Regions from separate parts of the Anaerospora sp. genome, predicted to be linked through region 2. Evidence: riboswitches for the same ligand, from Rfam matches in the RefSeq annotation. Region 2 holds a riboswitch; each other region holds the start of a gene.
What was found. Region 2 has a riboswitch for S-adenosylmethionine ahead of RTR76_RS13555 (YezD family protein). Riboswitches for the same ligand answer to the same signal wherever they lie in the genome.
Positions count from the first base shown of each region.

Region 1: another riboswitch for S-adenosylmethionine. It lies ahead of metK (methionine adenosyltransferase); the one in region 2 lies ahead of RTR76_RS13555 (YezD family protein).
Region 3: another riboswitch for S-adenosylmethionine. It lies ahead of RTR76_RS00650 (vitamin B12 dependent-methionine synthase activation domain-containing protein); the one in region 2 lies ahead of RTR76_RS13555 (YezD family protein).

Region 1 covers NZ_DALZUO010000004.1:80,537-88,377, reverse strand. The annotation lists gene RTR76_RS05270 (calcium-transporting P-type ATPase, PMR1-type) at 1-567, shown strand, start outside; gene dapF (diaminopimelate epimerase) at 594-1,439, shown strand; gene RTR76_RS05260 (hypothetical protein) at 1,481-2,083, shown strand; gene RTR76_RS05255 (YicC/YloC family endoribonuclease) at 2,232-3,116, shown strand; gene remA (extracellular matrix/biofilm regulator RemA) at 3,161-3,430, shown strand; gene gmk (guanylate kinase) at 3,452-4,078, shown strand; gene rpoZ (DNA-directed RNA polymerase subunit omega) at 4,092-4,298, shown strand; gene coaBC (bifunctional phosphopantothenoylcysteine decarboxylase/phosphopantothenate--cysteine ligase CoaBC) at 4,307-5,497, shown strand; SAM riboswitch class I at 5,557-5,665, shown strand; gene metK (methionine adenosyltransferase) at 5,802-6,992, shown strand; gene RTR76_RS05225 (heavy metal-associated domain-containing protein) at 7,067-7,279, shown strand; gene priA (primosomal protein N') at 7,388-7,841, shown strand, end outside.
Region 2 covers NZ_DALZUO010000016.1:71,129-78,969, reverse strand. The annotation lists gene hydE ([FeFe] hydrogenase H-cluster radical SAM maturase HydE) at 1-341, opposite strand, end outside; gene larE (ATP-dependent sacrificial sulfur transferase LarE) at 358-1,203, opposite strand; gene RTR76_RS13565 (homocysteine synthase) at 1,352-2,638, opposite strand; gene RTR76_RS13560 (YezD family protein) at 2,899-3,105, opposite strand; gene RTR76_RS13555 (YezD family protein) at 3,120-3,293, opposite strand; SAM riboswitch class I at 3,376-3,476, opposite strand; gene RTR76_RS13550 (hypothetical protein) at 3,552-3,713, opposite strand; gene RTR76_RS13545 (hypothetical protein) at 3,768-4,235, opposite strand; SAM riboswitch class I at 4,340-4,440, opposite strand; gene RTR76_RS13540 (DUF1847 domain-containing protein) at 4,511-5,188, opposite strand; gene RTR76_RS13535 (alpha/beta fold hydrolase) at 5,185-6,063, opposite strand; gene RTR76_RS13530 (4-hydroxyphenylacetate 3-hydroxylase N-terminal domain-containing protein) at 6,142-7,578, opposite strand; gene RTR76_RS13525 (phenylacetate--CoA ligase) at 7,606-7,841, opposite strand, start outside.
Region 3 covers NZ_DALZUO010000001.1:126,761-134,601, forward strand. The annotation lists gene RTR76_RS00625 (DUF554 domain-containing protein) at 1-395, opposite strand, end outside; gene hydF ([FeFe] hydrogenase H-cluster maturation GTPase HydF) at 472-1,695, opposite strand; gene RTR76_RS00635 (aspartate ammonia-lyase) at 1,731-3,137, opposite strand; gene RTR76_RS00640 (ParB/RepB/Spo0J family partition protein) at 3,180-4,082, opposite strand; gene RTR76_RS00645 (AAA family ATPase) at 4,075-4,836, opposite strand; SAM riboswitch class I at 5,091-5,193, shown strand; gene RTR76_RS00650 (vitamin B12 dependent-methionine synthase activation domain-containing protein) at 5,255-5,941, shown strand; gene RTR76_RS00655 (homocysteine S-methyltransferase family protein) at 6,002-7,841, shown strand, end outside.

The DNA.
Region 1 (7,841 bases), on a different contig from region 2:
CTACCGCTGATTCCGGTACAAATACTATGGGTTAATCTCGTTACTGACGGACTGCCGGCAATGGCCTTAGGTATCGATCCCCGTGAACGTGATATTATGAATCGTCCGCCGAGACATCCAGGTGAAAGTGTTTTTTCCCGCGGTCTCAGCCGTAAGATCATTGCCCGGGGGACCCAAATTGGCCTTTCGACAGTTGCTGTTTTTGCCTTTGGTTATTACGTCCAGAATGATATTGCACTGGCAAGGACAATGGCCTTCTGCACACTGGTATTTTCTCAGATGTTCCATGTCTTTGACTGCCGTTCGGAGATGATGACCATTTTTGAGGTTGGTTTGTTTAGTAATAAATTTTTAGTTGCTGCCGTAACTTGCTCTACTTTAATGCAAATAGCGGTTGTATATACTCCGTTTTTGAGTGGTGTTTTTGAAACCGTACCAATGTCTTTACATGACTGGGCCCTGGTTCTGACTGTTTCAGGGTGGACTTTTATTCTTGGAGCAGTAAAACATTTCGTATTTCGACGTCGTTCCGTTGTACGCCGCACTGCAATAGGGTACAATAAGTAAGAAGTGATTGTACAGGAGGAATTTGAATGCAGTTTTCTAAGTGGCATGGGCAAGGCAACGACTTCGTAATTGTTAATGGCTTTCAGGAGAAGCTGAATGATTACAGGCAGGCAGCTATTGCTGTTTGTGATCGGCATTTTGGTATTGGCGCAGATGGATTGGTTATTTTGCTGCCTGCTGCAACTGCTGATGCAGATTTTAAAATACGGATTTTTAATTCTGATGGCAGTGAGGCAGAAATGTGCGGCAATGCTACACGATGTATTGCCCGCTATGTTTATGAAAATGGGTTAACTGAAAAAACCAGCCTGACTCTCGAAACTTTGGCTGGCTATATTAAACCGGAAATTGTTTTCGAAACTGGACAAATTAAAACAATCTGTGTTGACATGGGCGTGCCTCGCTTACAGCGAAGCGAAATACCAATGGCAGGCTCAGATGATTTACAGGCGGTAAATATTCCGTTAGAGGCTGCAGGGGGTACTTACGGTATTACTTGTGTCTCTATGGGTAATCCTCATTGTGTTATTTTTGTAGAAGATATTACTGCTGTTGATTTATCAGCTATTGGCCCCGTAATTGAAACACATTCCCTATTCCCCCGCAAAACTAACGTAGAGTTTGTTCAGGTGCTCAGCTCCAATAAGGTGCGTATGCGTGTCTGGGAGCGTGGTGCCGGTGTTACATTGGCCTGCGGAACCGGTGCAAGTGCGACACTTGTAGCGTCTGTGCTCAACGGAAAAACAGACCGTGCTATAACGGTAAACCTGGACGGAGGGGACTTGTTTGTAGAGTGGCGGGACGATAACCATATCTATATGTCCGGTCCAGCTATTGAAGTTTTTCGTGGCAGTTACTTAGGTCGAGTGTAAGCTTAAAAGAAAATATTTCGCAGTTATAGAGGAGTTTTGGGATGAAAATCAGTACGGTCATAGTCCTGCTGCTAATTGTTTGCACCTTTCCGGTGTATGCGGTAACACCGATTAATGAAGCTGTAATAAAAGACGCACAAACTTATGGCACGGCACACAATCAAATGGATGTGGCTGAATTTCTCGCCCCTTGGACGGCGTATGAAGAGAAAGCTGCTAAAATTACTGATTCAGCAGAAAAAGCGTATTTGTATACACCGTATTTACTCATTGCTGTTGATGCAAGAGAGAAAAGTCAGGCAAAGAAACCGGTAAAAGTAGGGGACAGTGAGAAAATACTGTCTGACTATGCCGGATATTTGAGTTTTAGTGTAACTCTTTATGGCGATACCCCACAATTCGCTGACAAAATTTCTGCTGTTATTAAGCAGGGGAATAAAGATATTTTTGCCCGGGATTTAAACAGTGCTGCGGCTGAGCGTATTTCTGCAGCCGGAAACAGCAATAAGCCCCTGTATATGACTAGATGCTATCTCTATTTTTTTGAACGGGATATTGATCCGAATAAGCCGGTTATGCTCAAGGTGATAACGGGTGAAAAGCAGAACCACTCCTTTTACTTTGATTTAGCTAAAATTAAATAGCCGCTAGAAAAAGACTTGGCGATTGCCGAGTCTTTTATTTTAAGGAGAAAAAAGGAATTATCAGAAGAAAGGAGAAGTAAATTTGAAAAATCAGGATTAAATATAATTTTTGCAGTCAATAATACTTACGCAAAGGATGGTGCTCTTAATGCTGAAAAGCATGACTGGATTTGGCAGGGGAGAATTCCTCGATGCCAACCAACGAGTTATCGTTGAGGTCAAGGCTGTTAATCATCGGTATAATGAAATTGTCATTCGGATGCCCAAACATTTAGGCAGCCTTGAGGACAGAATACGCCGGGCTGTTGCCGGTTCGTTGGCAAGAGGGCGGATTGATGTATATATTACTTTAGATGACTATTCTCAAAAGAGGCGGATAGTTAGGGTTGACAAAGAATTAGCAATGGCGTACCATAGTGCATTAGAAGAATTAGGCAGTTTACTCAATACGCCGCTGAATAACAATGTTTATCACATTGCTAAATATCCGGATGTGCTGAAGGTAGAGGAAGTTGCCGAGGATGTAGAATTAATTTGGTCAAAATTAAATGAGGCAATTGATCAGGCGATTACCAACCTGCTAGGCATGCGAATGGCCGAAGGAAAAGCGATCCAGACGGATTTATTATCACGTGTAGAAAAACTGACCGGCCTAATAGAGCAGATTGAAGTCAGGGCGCCGGAAATTTTAGAAGAGTACCGGAATAAGCTTTCTGCAAGAATGCGTGAACTTGTTGTATCGGTTGGAGTAGAACCGGACGAGGGGCGCTTACTGCAGGAAACAGCAATTTTTGCAGATAGAACGAATTTTACAGAAGAAATTGTTCGTTTTAAAAGCCACATGGCTCAATTGAGTGCCGCCTTGCTGTCCGGTGAGGCAGTTGGCCGCAAATTAGATTTTATTATTCAGGAAATTAACCGGGAAACGAATACGATCGGCTCTAAAGCAAATGATTTGGTTGTTGCCGGAATTGTTGTTGAAATTAAAAGTGAAATTGAGAAGGTCAGAGAGCAAATCCAAAACATAGAGTAATATAGAATGGTTTCATGCGAAGTAAATTGTAGGAGGAATTGTGAATGGATATTAAACTAATCAATATCGGTTTTGGTAATATTGTGTCAGCAAACCGGATTATTTCCATTGTCAGCCCTGAATCGGCACCTATTAAACGAATTATTCAAGAAGCCCGTGACAGGGGTATGTTAATTGATGCCACTTACGGCCGCCGTACCCGTGCGGTTATAATTGCAGATAGTGATCATGTTATACTTTCTGCTGTCCAGCCTGAGACGGTAGCTCATCGCCTGGCTAGTAAAGAGACTAGCAGTGATGATACGGCCGAATAGCATACGGAAAGGAGCCACTTTATGACGCCGCAAGGAATTCTCATTGTCCTGTCAGGGCCGTCCGGCACCGGCAAAGGGACAATTTGCCGTGAATTGCTGCGTAGTTATCCTGATTTGCATTATTCCATCTCTGCAACTACAAGGGCACCACGCCCAGGTGAACAACATGGCACTAATTATTTCTTTTTGTCTCATGCAGAATTTCAAACGATGATACAAAAGGATGATTTGCTGGAGTTTGCTGAAGTGTACGGCAACTATTACGGTACGCCTCAGCAGCATGTTATGCAATTGCTGGCCCAAGGCAAAGATGTTGTATTAGAGATTGATATACAGGGAGCTATGCAAGTTAAAACGAAGTTTTCCGCAGGAGTTTTTATTTACATAGTACCTCCGTCTCTCAATGAACTCTCACAACGAATTTATAAGCGTGGGACGGATAGCCCTGAAGTCATCCGCAAGCGTCTCAACTGTGTCAGCAAGGAATTATTGCTGGCTCATAACTACGATTATATCGTAGTGAATGATAAGGTGGAGGACGCAGTAAAGCAAATTGCGGCTATCATTTCAGCTGAACGGTGTAAGGTAAAGCGAAACAATGCATTAATTGAACATATATGCCATGACAAATGCAGATTAGAAGAATAGAGGTGGGACTACGATGATACATCCATCCTTAGATAGTTTAGTAAGTAAAGTAGACAGTAAATATACGCTGGTTACACTTGCTGCCAAGAGAGCCAGAGAAATTATGAGCGGAGAACCGGCAGCGGCTGAAAGCAAATCGAATAAACCTGTTACTCTTGCCTTGGAAGAAATTTCGCAAAATAAAGTTACTTTTGAGCGTACCAAGACAGGTATTAAGTAGGTGGAAGAATGCTGCTAGGCAAAAATATCGTTCTTGGTGTAACCGGTGGTATTGCAGCATATAAGGCGGTTGAGATCGTCAGCCGCCTTAAGAAAGCCGGAGCTTCTGTTCATGTTATCATGACAGAAGGTGCAACGAAATTTGTTACACCGCTAACCTTTCGTGAACTGAGTGCGAATCCGGTAGCTGTGAAAATGTGGGAAGAGCCAAAAACCTGGAATGTTGAGCACATTGCATTAGCAACTTTAGCTGATTTGTTTTTAATTGCACCTGCCACAGCTAATATAATTGGTAAAATTGCAAATGGCATTGCCGATGATATGTTAAGTACTACTGTTATGGCTACTAAAGCGCCAGTCATATTGGCGCCGGCTATGAATACCAATATGTATCTTAACCCCATTACACAGCAAAATATCGCAAAGCTGGCATCGCTGGGATATCATTTTATTGAACCGGGCACTGGTATGTTGGCATGTGGTGTCGAGGGACCTGGCCGCTTGGCTGAACCGAGTAGAATCGTTGAGTATGTAGAGAATCTTACAAAGCAGAGCTGTTCTTTGGCAGGAAAAAAAGTTCTGATTACTGCTGGTGGCACTCGTGAGCCGCTTGATCCGGTTCGGTATATTGGCAATCGGTCAAGCGGTAAAATGGGCTATGCTCTTGCAGCAGCTGCTGCTGAGAGAGGTGCTGCAGTTTTACTGGTGTCAGGACCTACAAACTTACCTGCACCTCAGGGCGTTGCTGTTGTAAACGTTGAATCGGCGCAGGAGATGCGCAATGCTGTTTTGGCTGAATATCCTGATGCCGATATTGTCATTAAGGCGGCAGCTGTTGCCGATTATCGCAGCGTCGCACAGGCGGAGCATAAAATCAAAAAGAATGATGAAACGTTGACGATTCTCTTAGAAAAAAATCCGGATATACTCGCTGAATTGGGCAGACTAAAAACGAAGCAAATATTAATTGGCTTTGCAGCAGAGACGGAGCAGTTGGTTACCTATGCTACCGAGAAACTCAACCGTAAGAATGCGGATATGATTGTTGCCAATAATGTGATGCTGCCTGATGCTGGCTTCAATACGGATACGAATATTGTTAAGCTGCTTTATCGTGATGGGCGAATAGAAGATCTGCCCAAAATGGAAAAAACCAAACTTGCCGGTATTATATTAGACAAAATTTGTGGATTAATGTAGAAATTTCTTGCTTTTTCACCTCTTTTATTTTACAATTGCTTTGGTGAAAACTATATAAATGCTCATCGAGAGTTGGTGGAGGGACAGGCCCAATGAAACCGCGGCAACCATTCGACATTTATGCGAAAACGGTGCCAATTCCGGCAGATTTATTCTGCAAGATGGGGAGTGCGCGTCACCCTCCCCTGTGGGAGTTTTTTTTTATCTTATTCAACATTTACAGCTTTTGAATATGATAATATAGACTTCACCTAACTCGAAATATGTCGAGGTCTTAAAATAATACTCTTTAGGAGGTTGTAAGGTGGATAAAAAACGAGTGCTGTTTACATCTGAATCCGTAACGGAAGGGCATCCTGATAAAATAGCTGATCAAATTTCGGACAGTGTTCTTGATGCAATTATTGCTCAGGATCCTGCTGCACGGATAGCTTGTGAAACATTAGTGACAACTGGTATCGTTCATGTAGTTGGTGAGATTACAACAAAATGCTATGTAGATATTCCCAAAATTGTCAGGGAAACGATTAAAAATATTGGCTACACACGTGCTAAGTTTGGTTTTGATAGTGAAACCTGCGGCGTGTTAATATCGATTGACGAACAATCTCCAGATATTGCCATGGGGGTTAATCAAGCGTTAGAAGCCAAACAAGGTCAGTCGGATGAAGTTGAAGCTATTGGCGCCGGCGATCAGGGCATGATGTTCGGCTATGCTACCAATGAAACTCCTGAATATATGCCTTTACCAATTTCATTAGCACATAAATTGGCAAGACGGTTATCAGAAGTTCGGAAAAACGGACAATTGGATTATCTGCGTCCTGACGGCAAGACACAGGTTACTGTCGAGTATATTGATGGCAAACCTTCACGCGTTGATACTATTGTTATTTCAACCCAGCACAGCCCGGACGTCGATTTGAAAACAATTGAACAAGATCTTCTATCTGCAGTCATTACTCCTGTAGTGCCGGCAGAGCTGCTTGACGATAAAACAAAATATTATATTAATCCTACCGGCCGTTTCGTAGTTGGCGGTCCGCAGGGTGACTCAGGATTAACCGGGCGCAAGATCATAGTAGATACGTATGGCGGGATGGCCCGTCATGGTGGTGGCGCTTTCTCGGGCAAAGATCCTACAAAAGTGGATCGTTCGGCTGCCTATGCTGCCCGTTACGTCGCAAAGAATGTGGTAGCTGCCGGGTTAGCTGATAAATGTGAAATTCAATTAGCTTATGCAATTGGTGTTGCCCGTCCGGTATCTATTTTTGTTGAAACATTTGGCACAGCCAAGGTTGAGGAAAGTAAAATTGCCCAATTAGTAGATAAACATTTCGATCTGCGTCCTGCCGGTATTATTAAGTCACTTGACTTACGTCGTCCTATATACCGTCAAACCGCTGCCTACGGTCATTTTGGCCGCACGGATGTTGATTTACCGTGGGAAGCAACTGATAAAGCCCAAATTCTGCGTCAAGAAGCAGGTTTATAATTTGCGAGTGAGAATTTCAGTCCCTGGTAATACTAATATTGCCCATGAAATTAACCAAGGGGGTTAGTATTACTGTGCAAAAAAAATCGACCTATCGTGTAGGTGGGCTCAAGGGTGAACATTGTCGGGATCGAATCGAGCATACGCTATCGCATCTTGATGGAGTTTCCGGTGTCGATGTGGATCTTACATCGAAAAAGGTTACAATTGAGTACAATTCAGAGGTAGTTGCGGACGGTTACATCGAAGAAACGCTGCAAACACTGGGTTACTCAATTCAAGGATAGGGCGTTGTGCCCTAGCAGGTGTTTTCTATTCTATCTCGAAATAATTTAGGTACATGAACCGGAAGAGGGACTGTAAAGTCCCTCTCTCTTATTGTCAGGAGACATTATATGAACGAAATTGCGCAAGTCATTGTAAATATTCCTGTGCGCACAGTAAATAAGGCTTTTTCTTATTCTATACCCAGCGAGCTGGACTATGTCAATATTGGCTGGCGGGTGGTTGTTCCTTTTGGAGGACGCAAGGTAGAGGGATTTATTACCGGGATGAATTCCGGGGATACATCTGGGTTAAAACCATTATTAGATACACTGGATGATGGACCATGGTTTGATGAACATATGCTTAAAACTGCACAATGGATATGTGACTATTACTTATGCACGTTAGCTGAGGCTTTACGCTTGTTTATTCCAGGAAAGGCGGGGATAAAGAGTAACTCAGCTTTTCGCGCAAACGAGGAGTGCGGTGAACAGGACGTTATCAAGCTGCTTACGGCCAAACCGGTGATTTACGGGCAGCTGTATCATTTTCTGCTTAATGAGGGGCAGCATAGTTTGACTC
Region 2 (7,841 bases):
TCGACTGTAAAATAATCATCTTCACCCGATTGCAGAACTACTGTCCGGTAGCCGTAAGAGCGGGCTTTGCCGGCAAAATCGAGAATTTCTTCTGTTGTAAGGCGATATCTTTGCACATTGTGGTTCTCTCGCCGCAAACCACAGTAGAGACAATTCTGTTTGCAAATATTCGAGAATTCAATAAGTCCCCGCAAGTGAACAAAATTGCCCACGTATTTTTCCCGCAGCGAATCAGCCGTTTCAAAGAGCAGACTATCGCAATCCGTCGTCTGAAGCAATTGAACAATCTCTTCTTTTTCCAGACTGTGAGTAGCTGCCGCTTTATGAATAGCCTTTAGCATAAAACACCTCCGCACATCATAAGTTGCTGTTTGCCTGAGGAAGAATTTCATTCATGCTGCCCGTACGGTAACCAGTCAAATCAAGCGTAACAAACGTAAAGCCCAGTTCCTTAAAGTAAGTACTGATGGCCTGCGCCGTTTCCGGCAGTGCCAATACAGCTATATCCTGGGGAGCCACTTCAATACGGGCGATATCTCCATGATGGCGTACCCGTACCTGTCCGGTGGTAAGAGGCTTTAAGAATTCCTCCGCCTGCTCAATTTGCGCTAATTTTTCCGAGGTTATGGCTAACCCATAGGCAACCCGGGAAGAAAGACAGGCTGCGCTCAGCTTATTCCAGGTCGGCAAATTCCAGGCGGCCGACAATTCTCTGATTTCTGCTTTTGTAAGACCAACTTCCAGCAGCGGGCTGCGCACTTGACCTAGCTCACCGATTGCTTTTAAGCCCGGGCGGTAATCAGAAACATCATCGGCATTGGAGCCGTCTAAGACCCACTTAATCCCCTGGTTTTTAGCCCACTCTGCTAAAGCTCCAAAACGTGTTTTTTTACAAAAATAACAGCGTTGGTTGGTATTCTCTACAAAGTCAGGACTGTCCAGCTCACTGATAGTCAGCACAAGATGACGGATTCCAATGTGGCAGGCAGTCGCCTCGGCCTCTTTCAGCTCACTTTCCGGCAGGGTATCGGAGCAGGCCGTTATTGCTACCGCCTTATCTCCCTGTGCCCGGTAAGCTGCAGCCGCCAGAAAAGTGCTGTCCACACCTCCGGAAAAACCAATAACCGAGCTCTCTAATTCCTGTAAAAGCTGCAGCAATGCAGCAAGTTTCTTATCTAATTGTAACATGGTTGATTCCCCCATTATATGTCCGTAAAACCAATGTAGTACATTGTATTTACCATTATATTTTCGTGGTTGCCGGAGCAAATTCCTGTTACCGTCTCTTAATTTAACCAGAAAAAAGCCGGGCTGCCTCTGTCAGCAGCCCGGCTATCTGTATTTCCTATTATTACCTGGTAGCTGCGAGCGCCTGCTCCAGATCCTCAATCAAATCAGCGGCATCTTCGAGACCAAGCGACAGTCTTACCATATCGTCAGGTGCCCCTGCAGCACTGCGCTGTTCTGAAGTTAATTGAGAGTGAGTCGTACTTGCCGGATGAATGACAAGCGATTTGGCATCGCCAACATTGGCAAGCAGTGAGAAGAGCCGCAAGGAATCAATAAATTTCTTCCCGGCTGCTAAGCCGCCTTTAATGCCGAAGGTAAGGATAGCCCCTGCTCCCTCGGGTAGATATTTCTGGGCCAGCGCATAGTCCGTATGTCCAGGCAAACCAGGATAGCTAACCCACGATACCTGTTCATGTGCTTCCAGGTATTTGGCTACCGCTAACGCCGTTTCGCTATGACGCTTTAACCTGAGGTGCAGCGTCTCCAGACCCTGCAGGAACTGGAAGCTGTTGAACGGGCTTAAGCAAGCTCCTAAGTCGCGCAGTACCTGTACCCGCAGGCGGATGATATAAGCCAATGCCCCCAGTGCTTCCGTATAACGGATGCCATGATAGCTCGGATCAGGTTCGCTTAGCAGTGGGAATTTGCCGTTATTCCAGTCAAACTTACCACCATCGATGACCAAGCCGCCCATGGAGGTACCATGGCCACCAATAAATTTAGTAGCCGAGTGGACGACAATATCTGCTCCAAATTCAATCGGTCTGCACAGATAAGGTGTAGCAAACGTGCTGTCAATAATCAGCGGTATGCCATTCTCATGGGCAACTGCCGCAACTTTTTCAATATCCAGCACGTCAATCTTAGGATTGCCGATTGTTTCGGCATAAATAGCTTTTGTATTCGGAGTAATCGCTTTGCGGAAATTTTCCGGATCACTTGAGTCTACAAAATGTACCTTAATACCCAGCCGCGGCAATGTATAGGCAAACATGTTGTAAGTACCGCCATATAGACTGGCTGAACTGACGATCTCATCACCGGCCTGGGCAATATTGAATATTGCCGCGCTAATGGCTGCATGACCGGAGGCAAAGGCTAAAGCTCCCACTCCGCCCTCTAGAGCAGCAATGCGTTTCTCCAGGACATCAGTTGTCGGATTCATGATCCGCGTATATATGTTGCCAAATTCCTTTAAGCCAAACAAGTTTGCCGCATGCTCGCTGTCTCTGAAATTATAAGAGGTTGTCTGATAAATAGGTACTGCTCTCGAACCGGTTGTCGGATCAGGCTCTTGTCCTCCATGGACTGCTAAAGACGCTAAACGTAAGTTTTCTGGTAATGTCATCGTTCATTCTCCTCCCAATATTGTAACTGATAACTTTTATTTAGAGCCTTCAGTTTACTGATCGGCCTAGGGCGTGTTTTCAAACTATCAAGACGTCCACTGACGGTGCTTTTTGCACCATACTGCGTTAATTTTTTTTGAAATAAGGCCCATTATTCCTGCAAAAAATTGCCTTGCCTGGCACAAAAATCACTCGCCATTGACCATTCCGCTAGTTTGAAGACACACCCTAGGGCGTACCTTCCAACCAGGAATAAGACCTAAATTCCATCGCCAAATATACCTTCAAGACCGGTAACCCGGCTTTTATCCGTTCGTTCCACCTGAACGACTTTTCCATTTTTAACAACAAATACGACCTGACCATATTTTAATCCGCCGATTGCCTCAAGTATCATTTTCTGAAGCTCAGCGGAATTTTTGGAGTTCTTGCTAGGCGCTGCCAGCTCGGCTTTACTCTTCTCCATTCCCTGTGCCTCCTTTAAACAAGTCTTATTTTTTCGTGTTTTTCCAGTTGAATGACCCGCGAATCCTGGATAATAAGAGTAATGGTTCCATGCAGCATCCCTTTGAAGGATTTCTCTATTTTTTCCAGCACTTCATCGGAAATAACTTCCTCGCTCTTAGGGGCTGGCTTATTCGTATTCTTTGTCAAATTGCTCACTCCATTTCTAACCGGTTATCGCTTCACCACAACGAAAAACCCCTTTCCGAAGAAAGGAGTTACATACGCCTTTCTCTCATCTCTCAGGGTTATCCTGCTGGAATTAGCACCTTAAGCATTGCCGCCGGTTGCCGGGTGTCATCGGGCCAGTCCCTCGACCACTCTTGATAAGAGTTTATGCAATTTAATGAATAAATTCTACCATCCTCTTACACCTCTGTCAACACTGGATTTACATTTGCTTTCCCACTACACACTATTGCCTTCTGCTCTATCTGCAGCACCGTCATAAACGCTTTGTTCAAAGGAAATTACCTTGCCGTCCCTGATAGTAATAACTATTTGATTGTAGCCTTTTTTAGAAGCCGCTGCTCCAGTTTCTTTACCGGTTTTATCTATTTTCTGTTCCATATATACCCTCTCTTTTCCTAACAATACCGTACAAATGTCTTTCAGCTCCAAAACTTATATAAATGCAATGCCAAATTTACTCTCCAGAATACTTACCATTGATGGCAGATGAGTCGTTGGTAATAGCATTGTTATTTGATGGACCGAGCCAAACATTCGTAAAAGTGGTATCTGCTGCGAAAGGAGTTCTCCGGTAATACGGGCAGTCAATTCCGGTACTTGTGTAACCTTGCCACCACTGATGGACACAATTGAACATTGCTTTTCAATATCAAAGCAACAGCCTAGCTGCTTTAAACCAGTATAAACAACATCTATTGCTTCCTCCGGCACCGTAAACATCACTTGCTCGGAGCGAATGCTGATTAATTCTAAATTCACATTGTTACGGGCAAGCTCTTGCAGTATGTGTGAAACAGCACAAGAGCTGTTCAGCAAATTTACTTTTACATGGGCAACGCAAGAAAAACTATCAACCGTAGTTAGTAATTCGTCTGCTATTGACACGCTTTCCAATGTCAAATCCTTCACCTCCAACATGTATCGCTAAAGCACTCCAGGGTTGGAGGCATCCATAATAAAAAGCCCCCTTCCACGAGGAAAGGGGCTTTTTAATTCCGACCTTTCTCTCATCTCTCAGGATAAATCCTGCTGGAATTAGCACCACTGCATTGCTGCCGGTTGCTGGGTGTCATCGGGCCAGTCCCTCGACCACTCTAGATAAGAGTCATATTCAATTGTGACGATTTTAACATTTTTTTCGGTCACTTGTCAATGCCCTATTATTGTTCATTTCGCTATTCTTTTGTCTGCAGCAGCCGCTTATAATACGAATGTGCAGTGTATAAAGCAACTGCCGGATTGTGCCCTGTCAGCCGGTCTTTTGTAATAAGAGTGGTAACTAAAGCATCCGAGTATTTAATAAACAGCGAATCATGTCCTACACACAGTCCTACAACCACATTAAGGTCTGTTTTGTGGTAGTTTAATATGCGGGCCTGAAGAATGGGATTACACATTGCTTCATGACCGCCCGGTTTAATTTTGTGCTCTTCCAGTATGCCGATCTCCGCTTTATCCACCGAGCCTACCTTACAAATTACGCTGTAATAGGTGAGTCCTTTGGCAGTGAGAATATCCGCAAAGATTTTTGCCTCTTCAATCAACCCGGCACAGGTGGCAATACCGATCTTTTTCGCACCGATGCGATTGGCAAACTCAATAATTTCTTCTACTCGGGTTAGCTTACCATAAAAAAGTCCCTCTACCTGGGCCGAAGCTCTGGCTACTATCGCATCCTCTTCGTCCCCTTGGAGGTAGTTTTTTATTTCTTCAATATCCTCAGCAATAGGATGGCCATCATTATCCTTGGTTGTCAGGCAAAAGCCTGGGAACGCTTTGCTTCTAGTCCGGCAATTGTAAATACTGCAGTCAGTGCAGGATAAGCTCTCTACATTTTTTTCTCTCACCATCATAATCCCTCCGTTTGTTTTTCTAACCAGCCTACCAGCAGCGAAGTGAGTTCCGCATGCCTTCCGGCAAACACATGATCGGCAGGAATAATCTCCAACTGTTTTTCGCGTTTGTACCGGGAGTACAATTCCTGTGAGCCCGCTAGCGGCACAACGGCATCCTCATCACCATGCACAATGAATAGCGGCGTTTGATAAGACTGTGCTTTAACTAAAGGTTCATAGCGCTTCTCCAGCAGCTCCCTTGCAAAACGGGGACTGAGGCTAAAGCCTTTATTTAAGAAGTTGGCAATAGTTTCGCCCTGTACGGACCGCTGCCACAACTCGGGACCAAGAATGATATCGCAAAAGTTGTCAATCGGCTTCACAACCGGCGCCAGCACCAGCCGTCCGGCTATTGCCGCATCATCATAGCTAAGAGCAATAAGCCCGCCTAAACTATGTCCCAGCAGATAGACCGGCAATCCACTAAAACGTGGCTCGCCTTTTATCCAATGGAAGACATTGCCTACATCCTCCAGCCAGCCGCTAACAATCGTATCATCTGCAAACTCCCCTTCACTTTCGCCAGAACCGGAAAAATCAAAGCGAACCGTGATAATTCCCGCTGCGGCAATCGCTTTGGCAACATTGAGCATCAGTTGATTCGTACCGATTTTATCACTGGTAAAACCATGGCAGCAAACTACAATGGCCTTCTGCTTCTCCTGTTCCTCATTGATGTGAACGACTACGGACAATTTGCGATTTTGGCTGTCAACCCAGACGTGCTGTTTCATATTATCTCTTCTCTCTACCAGCCTGCACAGTGCAGGCTCATTTGTTTTATACAAAAAGGCAAAGGTTTCCGGTGGAATCCCTTTGCCTTCAGTTGTCACTGATCAGCCCTAATATCTCCAATTTCTGTTATCCTAGCATATTAGAAATTGGCAGTCAATACCTCCAGGTACAGGCGCCTAATATTCTTTGCCTGCATCCGCAATTTTTTGGGCACATTCGGCAAATTTAGTCCATGGCTCGCTTTTACGGACAACCAGTTTTGCACCTTCCGGTGAACCCCCGCCATGCATACAGCCGGGAATGCCGCCGCCAACCGTCAGCCACTCTACCAGCCGGGCTGCTTTAGCCCGTTCTTTCCCATCTATGCCTGCCGTCAGCGCCCGTACCAGCTTATCACCGTATTCTGGCGACTGAAAATCCTGATAGGCGGGAAAGCAGCCCGTTTCGGCTATTCCGCCGCTGATTTCCTGAGCAAGTACTTTTGTCTGATAAGGCAGCGTAGCCACCTGTGTTTTATTGACATGAGCCAGCAGCGGATCGGGAATCCAGACTCCGGAAGCATGCTGCTCCCCTTTAAACATGGCGCCCAGTCCGATACCATAGGTAATTTCATTATTAATTGCCATCTGGTTGAGTTTTTCCTGGAATGTTTTCTGGTTTAGCCCGTTTGCCTTAATCATGTTGATGGCGGCACCGATCATTATATCTCCCTGACCAGCCACACAGGCACCGATTGCTGCCCGGTAGATCGCCGTAAAGTAATGCAAAAATAGACCTGTGTATAAATACTCTCCACACAAGAAAATTCGTTCATTCGGAACAAAGACATTATCAAACAACAGGAATGCTTGTGTGATCCCGCCTGCCTTAGGCGAGTCCCAGCCCTCTTCCTCATCACGGCTGTCACTGGGACGGCGTGTTTCCACAATGGTAAGCCCTTGTACATCCCTGGGTATAGCAAAGGCCAGCGCTGCCGCCTTATCGGCTTCACCGTGAGCACTGCCCGGTACGCAGATAATTTCATGAGCAGCTGCAACGCCGCAAATCTGGGCTTTGCAGCCCCGGACAACAATTCCGTCGGGCTTAACTTCCACAACATGCAGATAACTATCGGCATCAGGCTGCTGGGCAACACTCAGTGCCCGGTTGCCTTTAGCATCTGTCAGCGCCCCAGCCAGTGCAAACGAATGATCTTCCACCAAGGCAAAATAATCCTTGATGCGCTGGTGATAGGGTGTGCCATATTCTTTATCAGCCTCATAGGTAACTGCCCAAAGAGCATTGAGCGCTGTCCATCCTGCGCAGGTAGCGCCTTGGCAGGTCCCTGTCCGGTGGAATTGAGCCCGTTTCATCTGACTATTGGCCAGCACGTCTTCGGCACTGGCCATCAGCGTATTCCAGCGATGGGCTTTTTGTCCCGTCAAATGGGAGGTCCTGGTAAAAATACCGGTTTCCTCCGTAAAAGCTGCGTCATACGAATGAGAAACCGATTCTACATGCAGCCTTGTTGCCGGATGCGTGGTCACATCCTCAATCAGCTTGCCCCATTTATAAATATTAGGACGCAGTTTAGCGAGACTCGCTTTATACTGGTCACCGTTTTTTAATGCCATTTTAATTCCTCATTTCTTTTGACAGTTTTAGCTCCATACCTGGGAACGATTATCCACAACCCGTTTGGCTTTATGAGTTGCTCTGGGCAGAGTGCCGGGAGCCAGAATCTCCACAGCTGCCGAAATGCCTGTCGTGGCTTTTAAATTTTTCTTTAGCCGTTCCGCCAACTCCTGAAGGTTAACACGACCTTCAGCATGCTCTGCCTGTACCGTTAATTCATCCAGATGATTGCGGCGGTTCACTACCAGCAGGTATTCGCCAG
Region 3 (7,841 bases), on a different contig from region 2:
TTAGCATATAAAGTGGAAGCATCACCAGTAAGACCATCCTGGATGGCACCAACAATAGCCATTGCACCGACGCAATAAATCAGACTAGCTGTAATAAAACCTTCACCTACATTTCCATAGCGACTGCCAACTTTTTTTGTCATCCAGTCACCAAGGCACTGCAATCTTTCATCAATTTTCAGGGTTTCTCCTACAAGGGCCCCACTTACAATACTCAAAATGACAATCAAGATATTTTGCGATTTTATTGCCATTTGTACTCCAATAATAAAAGTTGCCATTCCTAGGCCCTGCATAATCGTATTTTGACTTTTTTCCGGGATACCGCTTTTTATTAATAATCCCACGACTGAACCAGCCAAAATTGATACTACATTTGCTATCGTCCCTTTCATTCAACCCTCCTCTGGCTGCTAACAAGTTCATTTGCTGCCTATGCTACATATCACTATCATCTTTCTCCAACCAGTACTACTCATCCAATATCATTTGCGCTAGCGGAAAAGGTCCGAGGGTTCGATATAAAATACCATGGATTTTAGCAATTAATACTCCATAATTAACAATTGGCACTTGCTGTTCCCTGGCAACTGCCAGGCGATACAGCATTTCCCGCCGGTTAAGCATACATGATCCGCAATGAACAATCAGACTGTATTGACTGATATCTTGTGGAAACTGCATACCTGAGACCCAGTCAAACTGTAGATCTCCACCTACTGCCTGCCTGAGCCAGCGAGGGATTTTCACTTTGCCAATATCATCAGCCTGCCGGTGATGCGTACAGCCCTCTGCTATTAGCACTTTATCACCCGGCTGCAGCGTATCAATAGCCTTTGCACCTGCTACGAGTGTTTCTAAGTCACCCTTATGGCGTGCCATAAGAATAGAGAAGGAGGTTAACAATACGTCATCAGGCGTATCGGCAGCTACCTTTAGAAATTCTTGCGAATCCGTCACCACCATCCGGGGAGGCTGGCGCAAATTCGCCAAGGCATCTTTTAATTCTCTTTCTTTTACCACAATACATGAGGCATCATGATCTAATATATCGCGAATCGTTTGAACTTGAGGCAGGATCAGCCTGCCTTTTGGTGCAGCTGTATCAATAGGAACAACAAGAACAACCGTATCTCCGCCATTCAGCAGGTCTCCAATAACCGGCGTTCCTTCCCAGTCAGCAGGAGCCTTTTCTATTAGCAGCCGTTTTAATTCCTCTATTCCTAGCTTAGTTTGAGCGCTCAACAGATGAATTCTTAGGTCTAATTCTTTTTCCCAAACTGCCACAACCTCTTTATCAGGCTTCAGTATATCGATTTTATTCACTACTGCTAAGGCTGGAATATTACGCTTATCAATATTTTCCTTCAGGCTAATTTCAAACTCAGTTACTCCCTCGCCAGGGTCAAGCACAATAACCGCCAGATCAGCCTTATTCAATACCTGCATTGTTCGTTCGACCCTAAGTGCTCCCAAATCACCAACATCATCAATACCGGCTGTATCAATCATCATAACCGGTCCCAGTGGTAAGATCTCCATTGCCTTATATACAGGATCAGTCGTAGTCCCCGGTACATCTGATACAAGTGCAATATCCTGATTCGTTAAAGCATTAATTAGACTGGACTTTCCGGCATTACGGCGGCCAAAAATAGCAATATGCAGTCTCGATCCTTTCGGTGTATCTTGCATGCTATATTCCTCACTTCTCCATTATCGATCTAATCTTATATTTTTGCACGCTGAAGAGGCTGAGTCATTCTTTGTATATCAAAAATCACTTTGCATTCTTCACTTGTGACTATCCCTAATTCCATAGCTGCCTGATCAATCGCCATTTTTTTATGATGAGCATAACGGGCAGCTTGTGTTGCCCGGTCATACCCGACATAAGGAACCAGGGCTGCTGCAGCTGCTAAGCTTTTATCCAGCAGCTGCTTACACCGCTCTTCATTAGCTTCTATACCACAGATACACAGATCCCCAAACGCTATGACGCAGCGATTCAGCATTTGAATATTGCCTAACAAATGGTGAGCTATCAGCGGTAAAAAAGCATTTAATTCTAACTGGCCACCCTGCGCTGCCATTGTAATCGCAGCATCACCAGCAATTACATGATAAGCAATTTGATTCACCGCTTCTGGAATAACCGGATTTACTTTTCCCGGCATTAAGGAAGAACCAGCCTGTCTTTCAGGCAGGCATATTTCTCCTAAACCGGCTATCGGTCCGGATGATAATAAGCGCAAATCATTTGCTATTTTATTTAAATTAACTGCAAGAGTTTTTATTAATCCCGATACTTCAACAAAAACATCGGCATTTTGCGTTATGTCGACCATATTCTCTGCTCTGGCTAGGCCAAGTTTCGCTAAACCGCGTACCCGTTCATTGACCATATAAATGTATTTTCGATCCGCATTTAATCCTGTCCCCACTGCAGTACCACCTAAATTGGTCTGGCGGAGTCGCTCTTCCACTTTATATAGCCGCCACCGGTCACGAGAAATTGCCTGAGCAAAAGCACTAAACTCCTGACCGAGCAATATAGGAACTGCATCTTGCAGCTGAGTTCGACCAACCTTAACAACCGCAGCAAACTGCGCCTCTTTTTCTTGTAATTGCTGCTGTAAAGCTGCACAGGCTTCACTTAACGGTTGCAACAGCCATATTGCTGCTATTCTAAGTGCTGTCGGATAAACATCGTTTGTTGACTGATGGAGGTTAACATGATTAAGCGGATGTACCAGGCCATATTCACCGCGATTGCCGCCTAATAACTCGATTGCCCGGTTAGCGAGTACTTCATTGACATTCATATTGGTCGAAGTTCCTGCTCCCCCTTGTAAGGCATCCACGACAAATTGTTCATTCCACCGTCCATCTATTACTTCTTCAGCTGCTTTGATAATTGCATTGCCAATTGCAGGTTCTAACCATCCTAATTCACTATTAGTCATAGCAGCGGCCTTTTTAATTAATGCAATAGCCTTGATAAGTGTTAAGTCTACCGGAAATCCGCTCATCGAGAAATTTTCTACTGCTCTCACTGTGTGTATGCCATAGTAGGCTTCAGCTGGAACGTTCCGTTCACCGATGAGGTCTTTTTCTACACGAAAAGCATTATCCATTGCAATCACCTATTGCTATGTTTTTTTGTTTCACGTGAAACATTACACAACTAAAGGTCCTTGAAGCTTACTAGCTGCCGCTTCCGCCTGTGGCGCGCCAAGAGTCTCAATGATTCGTTCTAAATCATCTCCAGAATAAAATTCAATTTCTATTTTGCTTTTAATTTTGCCTGGTTTAATTTTCACCTGCGTCCCGAGAATCATTTTGAGACGATCCTCAGCTTCAACTAGAAAAAATTCTCTTTTCTCAGGTTGCACCTGTTTTCTTACTCGCGGTGTTGTAGCTAAACGTTTCACTAACTCCTCTGCATCACGGGCAGACAGATCTTCTTCGATAATAATATCTGCAGCTTCAATCTGTAATTCTTCACTTTCTAATGATAAAATTGGTCTTGCTTGTCCCATCGATAATGTTCCACGTGAAACATGTTCTTGTACAACAAGCGTTAAATTAAGCAATCGGACCATATTCGCGATGTGAGATCGACTACGACCAATCTTACGAGCTACTTCTTCTTGCGTAAGTCCGAATTCTTCCATCAGCTTTTTATAAGCAAAAGCTTCCTCAATCGGATTTAAATCTTCCCGCTGCAGATTCTCAATTAATGCAATTTCCGTCATTTCTGCATCAGTATACTCTCTAATAACAGCGGGAATGGTTTTTAAACCTGCTAATTGTGATGCCCGCCAGCGCCGCTCGCCTGCAACCAACTCATAACCATTGAGCGTCTTACGCACAACTATTGGTTGAACAACACCATATTGCTTAATTGATTGTGCTAAATCCGCTAAAGCCTCTGAATCAAATACTCGTCTAGGCTGAAATTTATTAGGTGTAATAATCGTTACAGGAATATCTGTAGTTGGTCCAAGTTGTTCGCTATTGGTTGTTGACGCGGTTTGTATAAGAGCGTCTAAGCCACGACCTAATCCACGTTTACTCATCACCAATCACCTCTCTAGCTAAATCAAAATAAACTTCTGCCCCTTTGGATTTTGGATCATAAATCATAACAGGCTGACCATGGCTGGGCGCTTCACTTAAGCGGACATTACGGGGAATAATTGTTTGATATACCTTATTACGAAAATGATTTTTCACTTCATCTACAACCTGAATAGAGAGGTTTGTTCTGGCATCAAACATTGTAAGAACTACCCCTTCCAAGGTAAGAGAAGGATTTAAGTTTTTTTGAACGAGCTGTATGGTATTCATCAATTGTGTTAATCCTTCCAGCGCATAGAACTCGCACTGAATAGGGACAAGAACAGAATTGGCAGCAGTTAAAGAGTTAATCGTTAAAAGACCTAATGAAGGAGGGCAATCAATAATCACAAAATCATAATTGTACTTAATTTTATCTAGTGCACGCTTTACTTTTGTTTCACGGGACATAATGGATACTAATTCGATTTCTGCACCTGCTAGCTGAATAGTAGCAGGCAATAATGATAAATTGGGGACTTCTGTTTGCAGCGTTAGCGACTCGATTGGCACATCATTAACCAAAGCATCATATACACACCGCTTAATAGTTGATTTGTTTACTCCCAGGCCACTCGTAGAATTTCCTTGCGGATCTATATCAACAAGCAGTACCTTTTTGCCAAGCGCGGCCAAACAGGCGCTCAGATTAACAGAAGTTGTTGTTTTACCAACGCCTCCCTTCTGATTGGCAATGGCGATCACTTTAACCAAAATAATTCACCTCATCTAATGTAAGTCTTGCTGAACTTCCACATAAAACCATCTTTCTCCTGCAAAAAATACATCTTAATACCAGAAAAGCCATTGCCCGACAAAACTTTATTCTTATTAACATAATAATAATAAAATGAAACAGGTTAATATTTATCATTATGGTTAACATAACGATAAATATTAACCTTTAGTTGACAACTTCTCGTCTAATACGATATAGTAATTCCATTACGATAACTACATACTAATATCTCTTATCCAGAGAGGTCGAGGGACTGGCCCGATGACACCCGGCAACCGGCAGCAATGCAGTGGTGCCAAATCCAGCAGGAAAGTATTCCTGAAAGATGAGAGGAAAGGTATTGCCCCCTTTCCTTACGGATTGGGGGCTTATGTATTATAAGGAGGGAAATCAGTGCCGGTTTATAATGCCACATTACAAAAAGTTGATGAAAAGGAAACTCGCCGTTATGCCGGACTGGCACGAAGTGAGGATTTCCCGACTAAACTAATAAGTGAAGCTTGCTTAGAGGTACAAAGCCTGGCAAAACCTGCGGGGATTTATGAGATATACCCCTACCAATCAGAGCAGGCACTCATTGCAGCCCTTGAACCATTAAAACTCACCGGTGAAGTTATCAAAAAACATCTTGCTGGTGCTGAAAAAGTAGCTATATTAGCTGTAACAATCGGCAAGCAATTAGAGCAAGCAATAACCGGTCATTTTGAAAAAGGTGAATACACCTCGGCATTACTACTGGATGCAGCAGCTACTACTGCTGTCGAAATGGTAGCTGATCAACTGAATGAGTTAATTGACCAGCAGGCAGCCCGTCTTGGGTATAAAACCACCTGGCGCTTCAGCCCTGGCTATGGCAACTGGGACATCACAGCTCAGACCGCAATCATTAAACTTGCCGGAGCCGAACAAATCGGTATTACAGTAACTGAAACGTCTATGATGTCACCTAGAAAATCAGTATCCGCCGTCATTGGTTTTATTCCCCGCTCATCTACTATGGTTACAGCTGCAGATTCAGAGATCAAGAACACATGTGCAAATTGTAGCCAAGTCGATTGCCACAGCAAGAAAACAAAATAACAGTCTCTTACATACAAATAAAAACAATCCCTTTTTATAAAGAAAGGAGCCTAACCTACTATGATTCATGTATTTGACGGTGCTATGGGTACCATGCTGCAGCAAGCAGGGTTACCACTTGGCTATTGTCCGGAATTGTATAATATTGAACAGCCTCATATCATTACCGCAATCCATCAGCAGTACATTGCCAGCGGTGCTACGATCATTGAAACAAATACATTCGGTGCCAACCGTATCAAACTTCAGCACTATGGTTTGAGCAATAAAGTGGCAGAGCTCAATAAATGCGCTGTTAATGCTGCACGCCAGGCTTGCGGCCCACAAACTAAGATTGCCGGCTCTGTAGGACCAACAGGTAAATTTATTACACCAATCGGCAATTTAGGCTTTGATGAAGCCTACGATGTTTTCTATGAGCAAATTTGTGCTCTCGCTGAAGCGGGTGTTGATTATATCCTGATAGAAACAGTAATTGATATCCAGGAGATGCGTGCAGCTTTATTAGCTGCTAAAGCAGCCACAACTAAGCCTGTTATTTGTCAGCTCTCCTACGGAGCAGATGGCCGGACAGTCACAGGAACAGACCCACAGACGGCAGCTATCATTCTTGAGGCAATGGGTGCCTCTGTTATCGGCGCTAATTGCTCGCTTGGTCCGGCTCAACTGCTGCCAATTGCAGAAAGCCTCGCCAAAGCAACCAGCTTGCCTATCAGTATTCAGGCCAACGCCGGTATGCCGGAACTAATCAATGGTCAGACTGTATTTCCGATGAGTGCTGCGCAAATGGCCGAGTGGATACCTAAATTGCTTTCTGCAGGTGTTTCTTACATTGGTGGTTGTTGCGGTACAACACCTGATCATATTAAGGAGATTCGAAACGTAGTAGATCATTTCGACCAAAATCTGGTGCCGCATCGTCAAGTACCGGCATATACAGCTTTAACCAGCCGCAGCAAAACAGTCTTTCTCGGACCCTCCTTTCCTACTGCCATCATTGGCGAAAGGATTAATCCTACCGGGCGAAAAGCATTGGCTGCAGATATAAAGGAAGGCCAGTTTATCGCAGTAAAGAAAGAAGCTCTCGGCCAGGTTCGGGCAGGCGCGAAAATACTTGACGTAAATATGGGTGTCCCCGGTATTGACCAGGCAGCTGCTATGACTCAGGCTATACGGGAATTATCTATGCTGGTAGATGTACCATTAGCAATCGATACGACTGATCCGGAGGCATTAGAAGCAGGTTTAAAAGCTTATCCCGGAAGAGCCTTAATCAATTCAGTAAGTGCAGAACCGGAAAGACTGGAAAGCTTTTTACCCTTAGCGAAAAAATACGGTGCAGCCGTACTATGCTTGCCGATAGCCCCCGGAGGAGTGCCACAAACTGCCCAAGAGAGGGTTGATGTCATTCACACGATCGTAGACGCTGCCTTTGCCGCCGGATTACGGCCCAATGACCTGCTGCTGGATGCATTAGTTCTCACTGTGGCAGCAGAGAAACAAGCAGCTCTGGAAACACTGGACACCCTCCGGCAATATCGTCAGCACTTTGGTTATCCGGCCGTAATGGGCTTAAGCAATATCTCCTTCGGCCTGCCCCGCCGTGATCTGATGAATGCCACCTTCTGCGCTATGAGCCTGGCTGCAGGTCTTGATGCACCGATTTTAAATCCTTATGACCCATTAATGCAGGATATAATAGCATCTTCACAGCCCCTCTTAGGTCATGATAAAAACGGCAAATACTATAGTACCGTTTATGGGGCAGCACCGCCGAGTGCTCCAGCTAGAGCCGCAGACCGAACAGGCAGTCTGCTTGACCAAATACGCATTGCTGTTGAAGACGGCGAGAAAGAAGCTGTCATTCCGCTGGTACGCCAAGCTCTGAATGATGGTCATA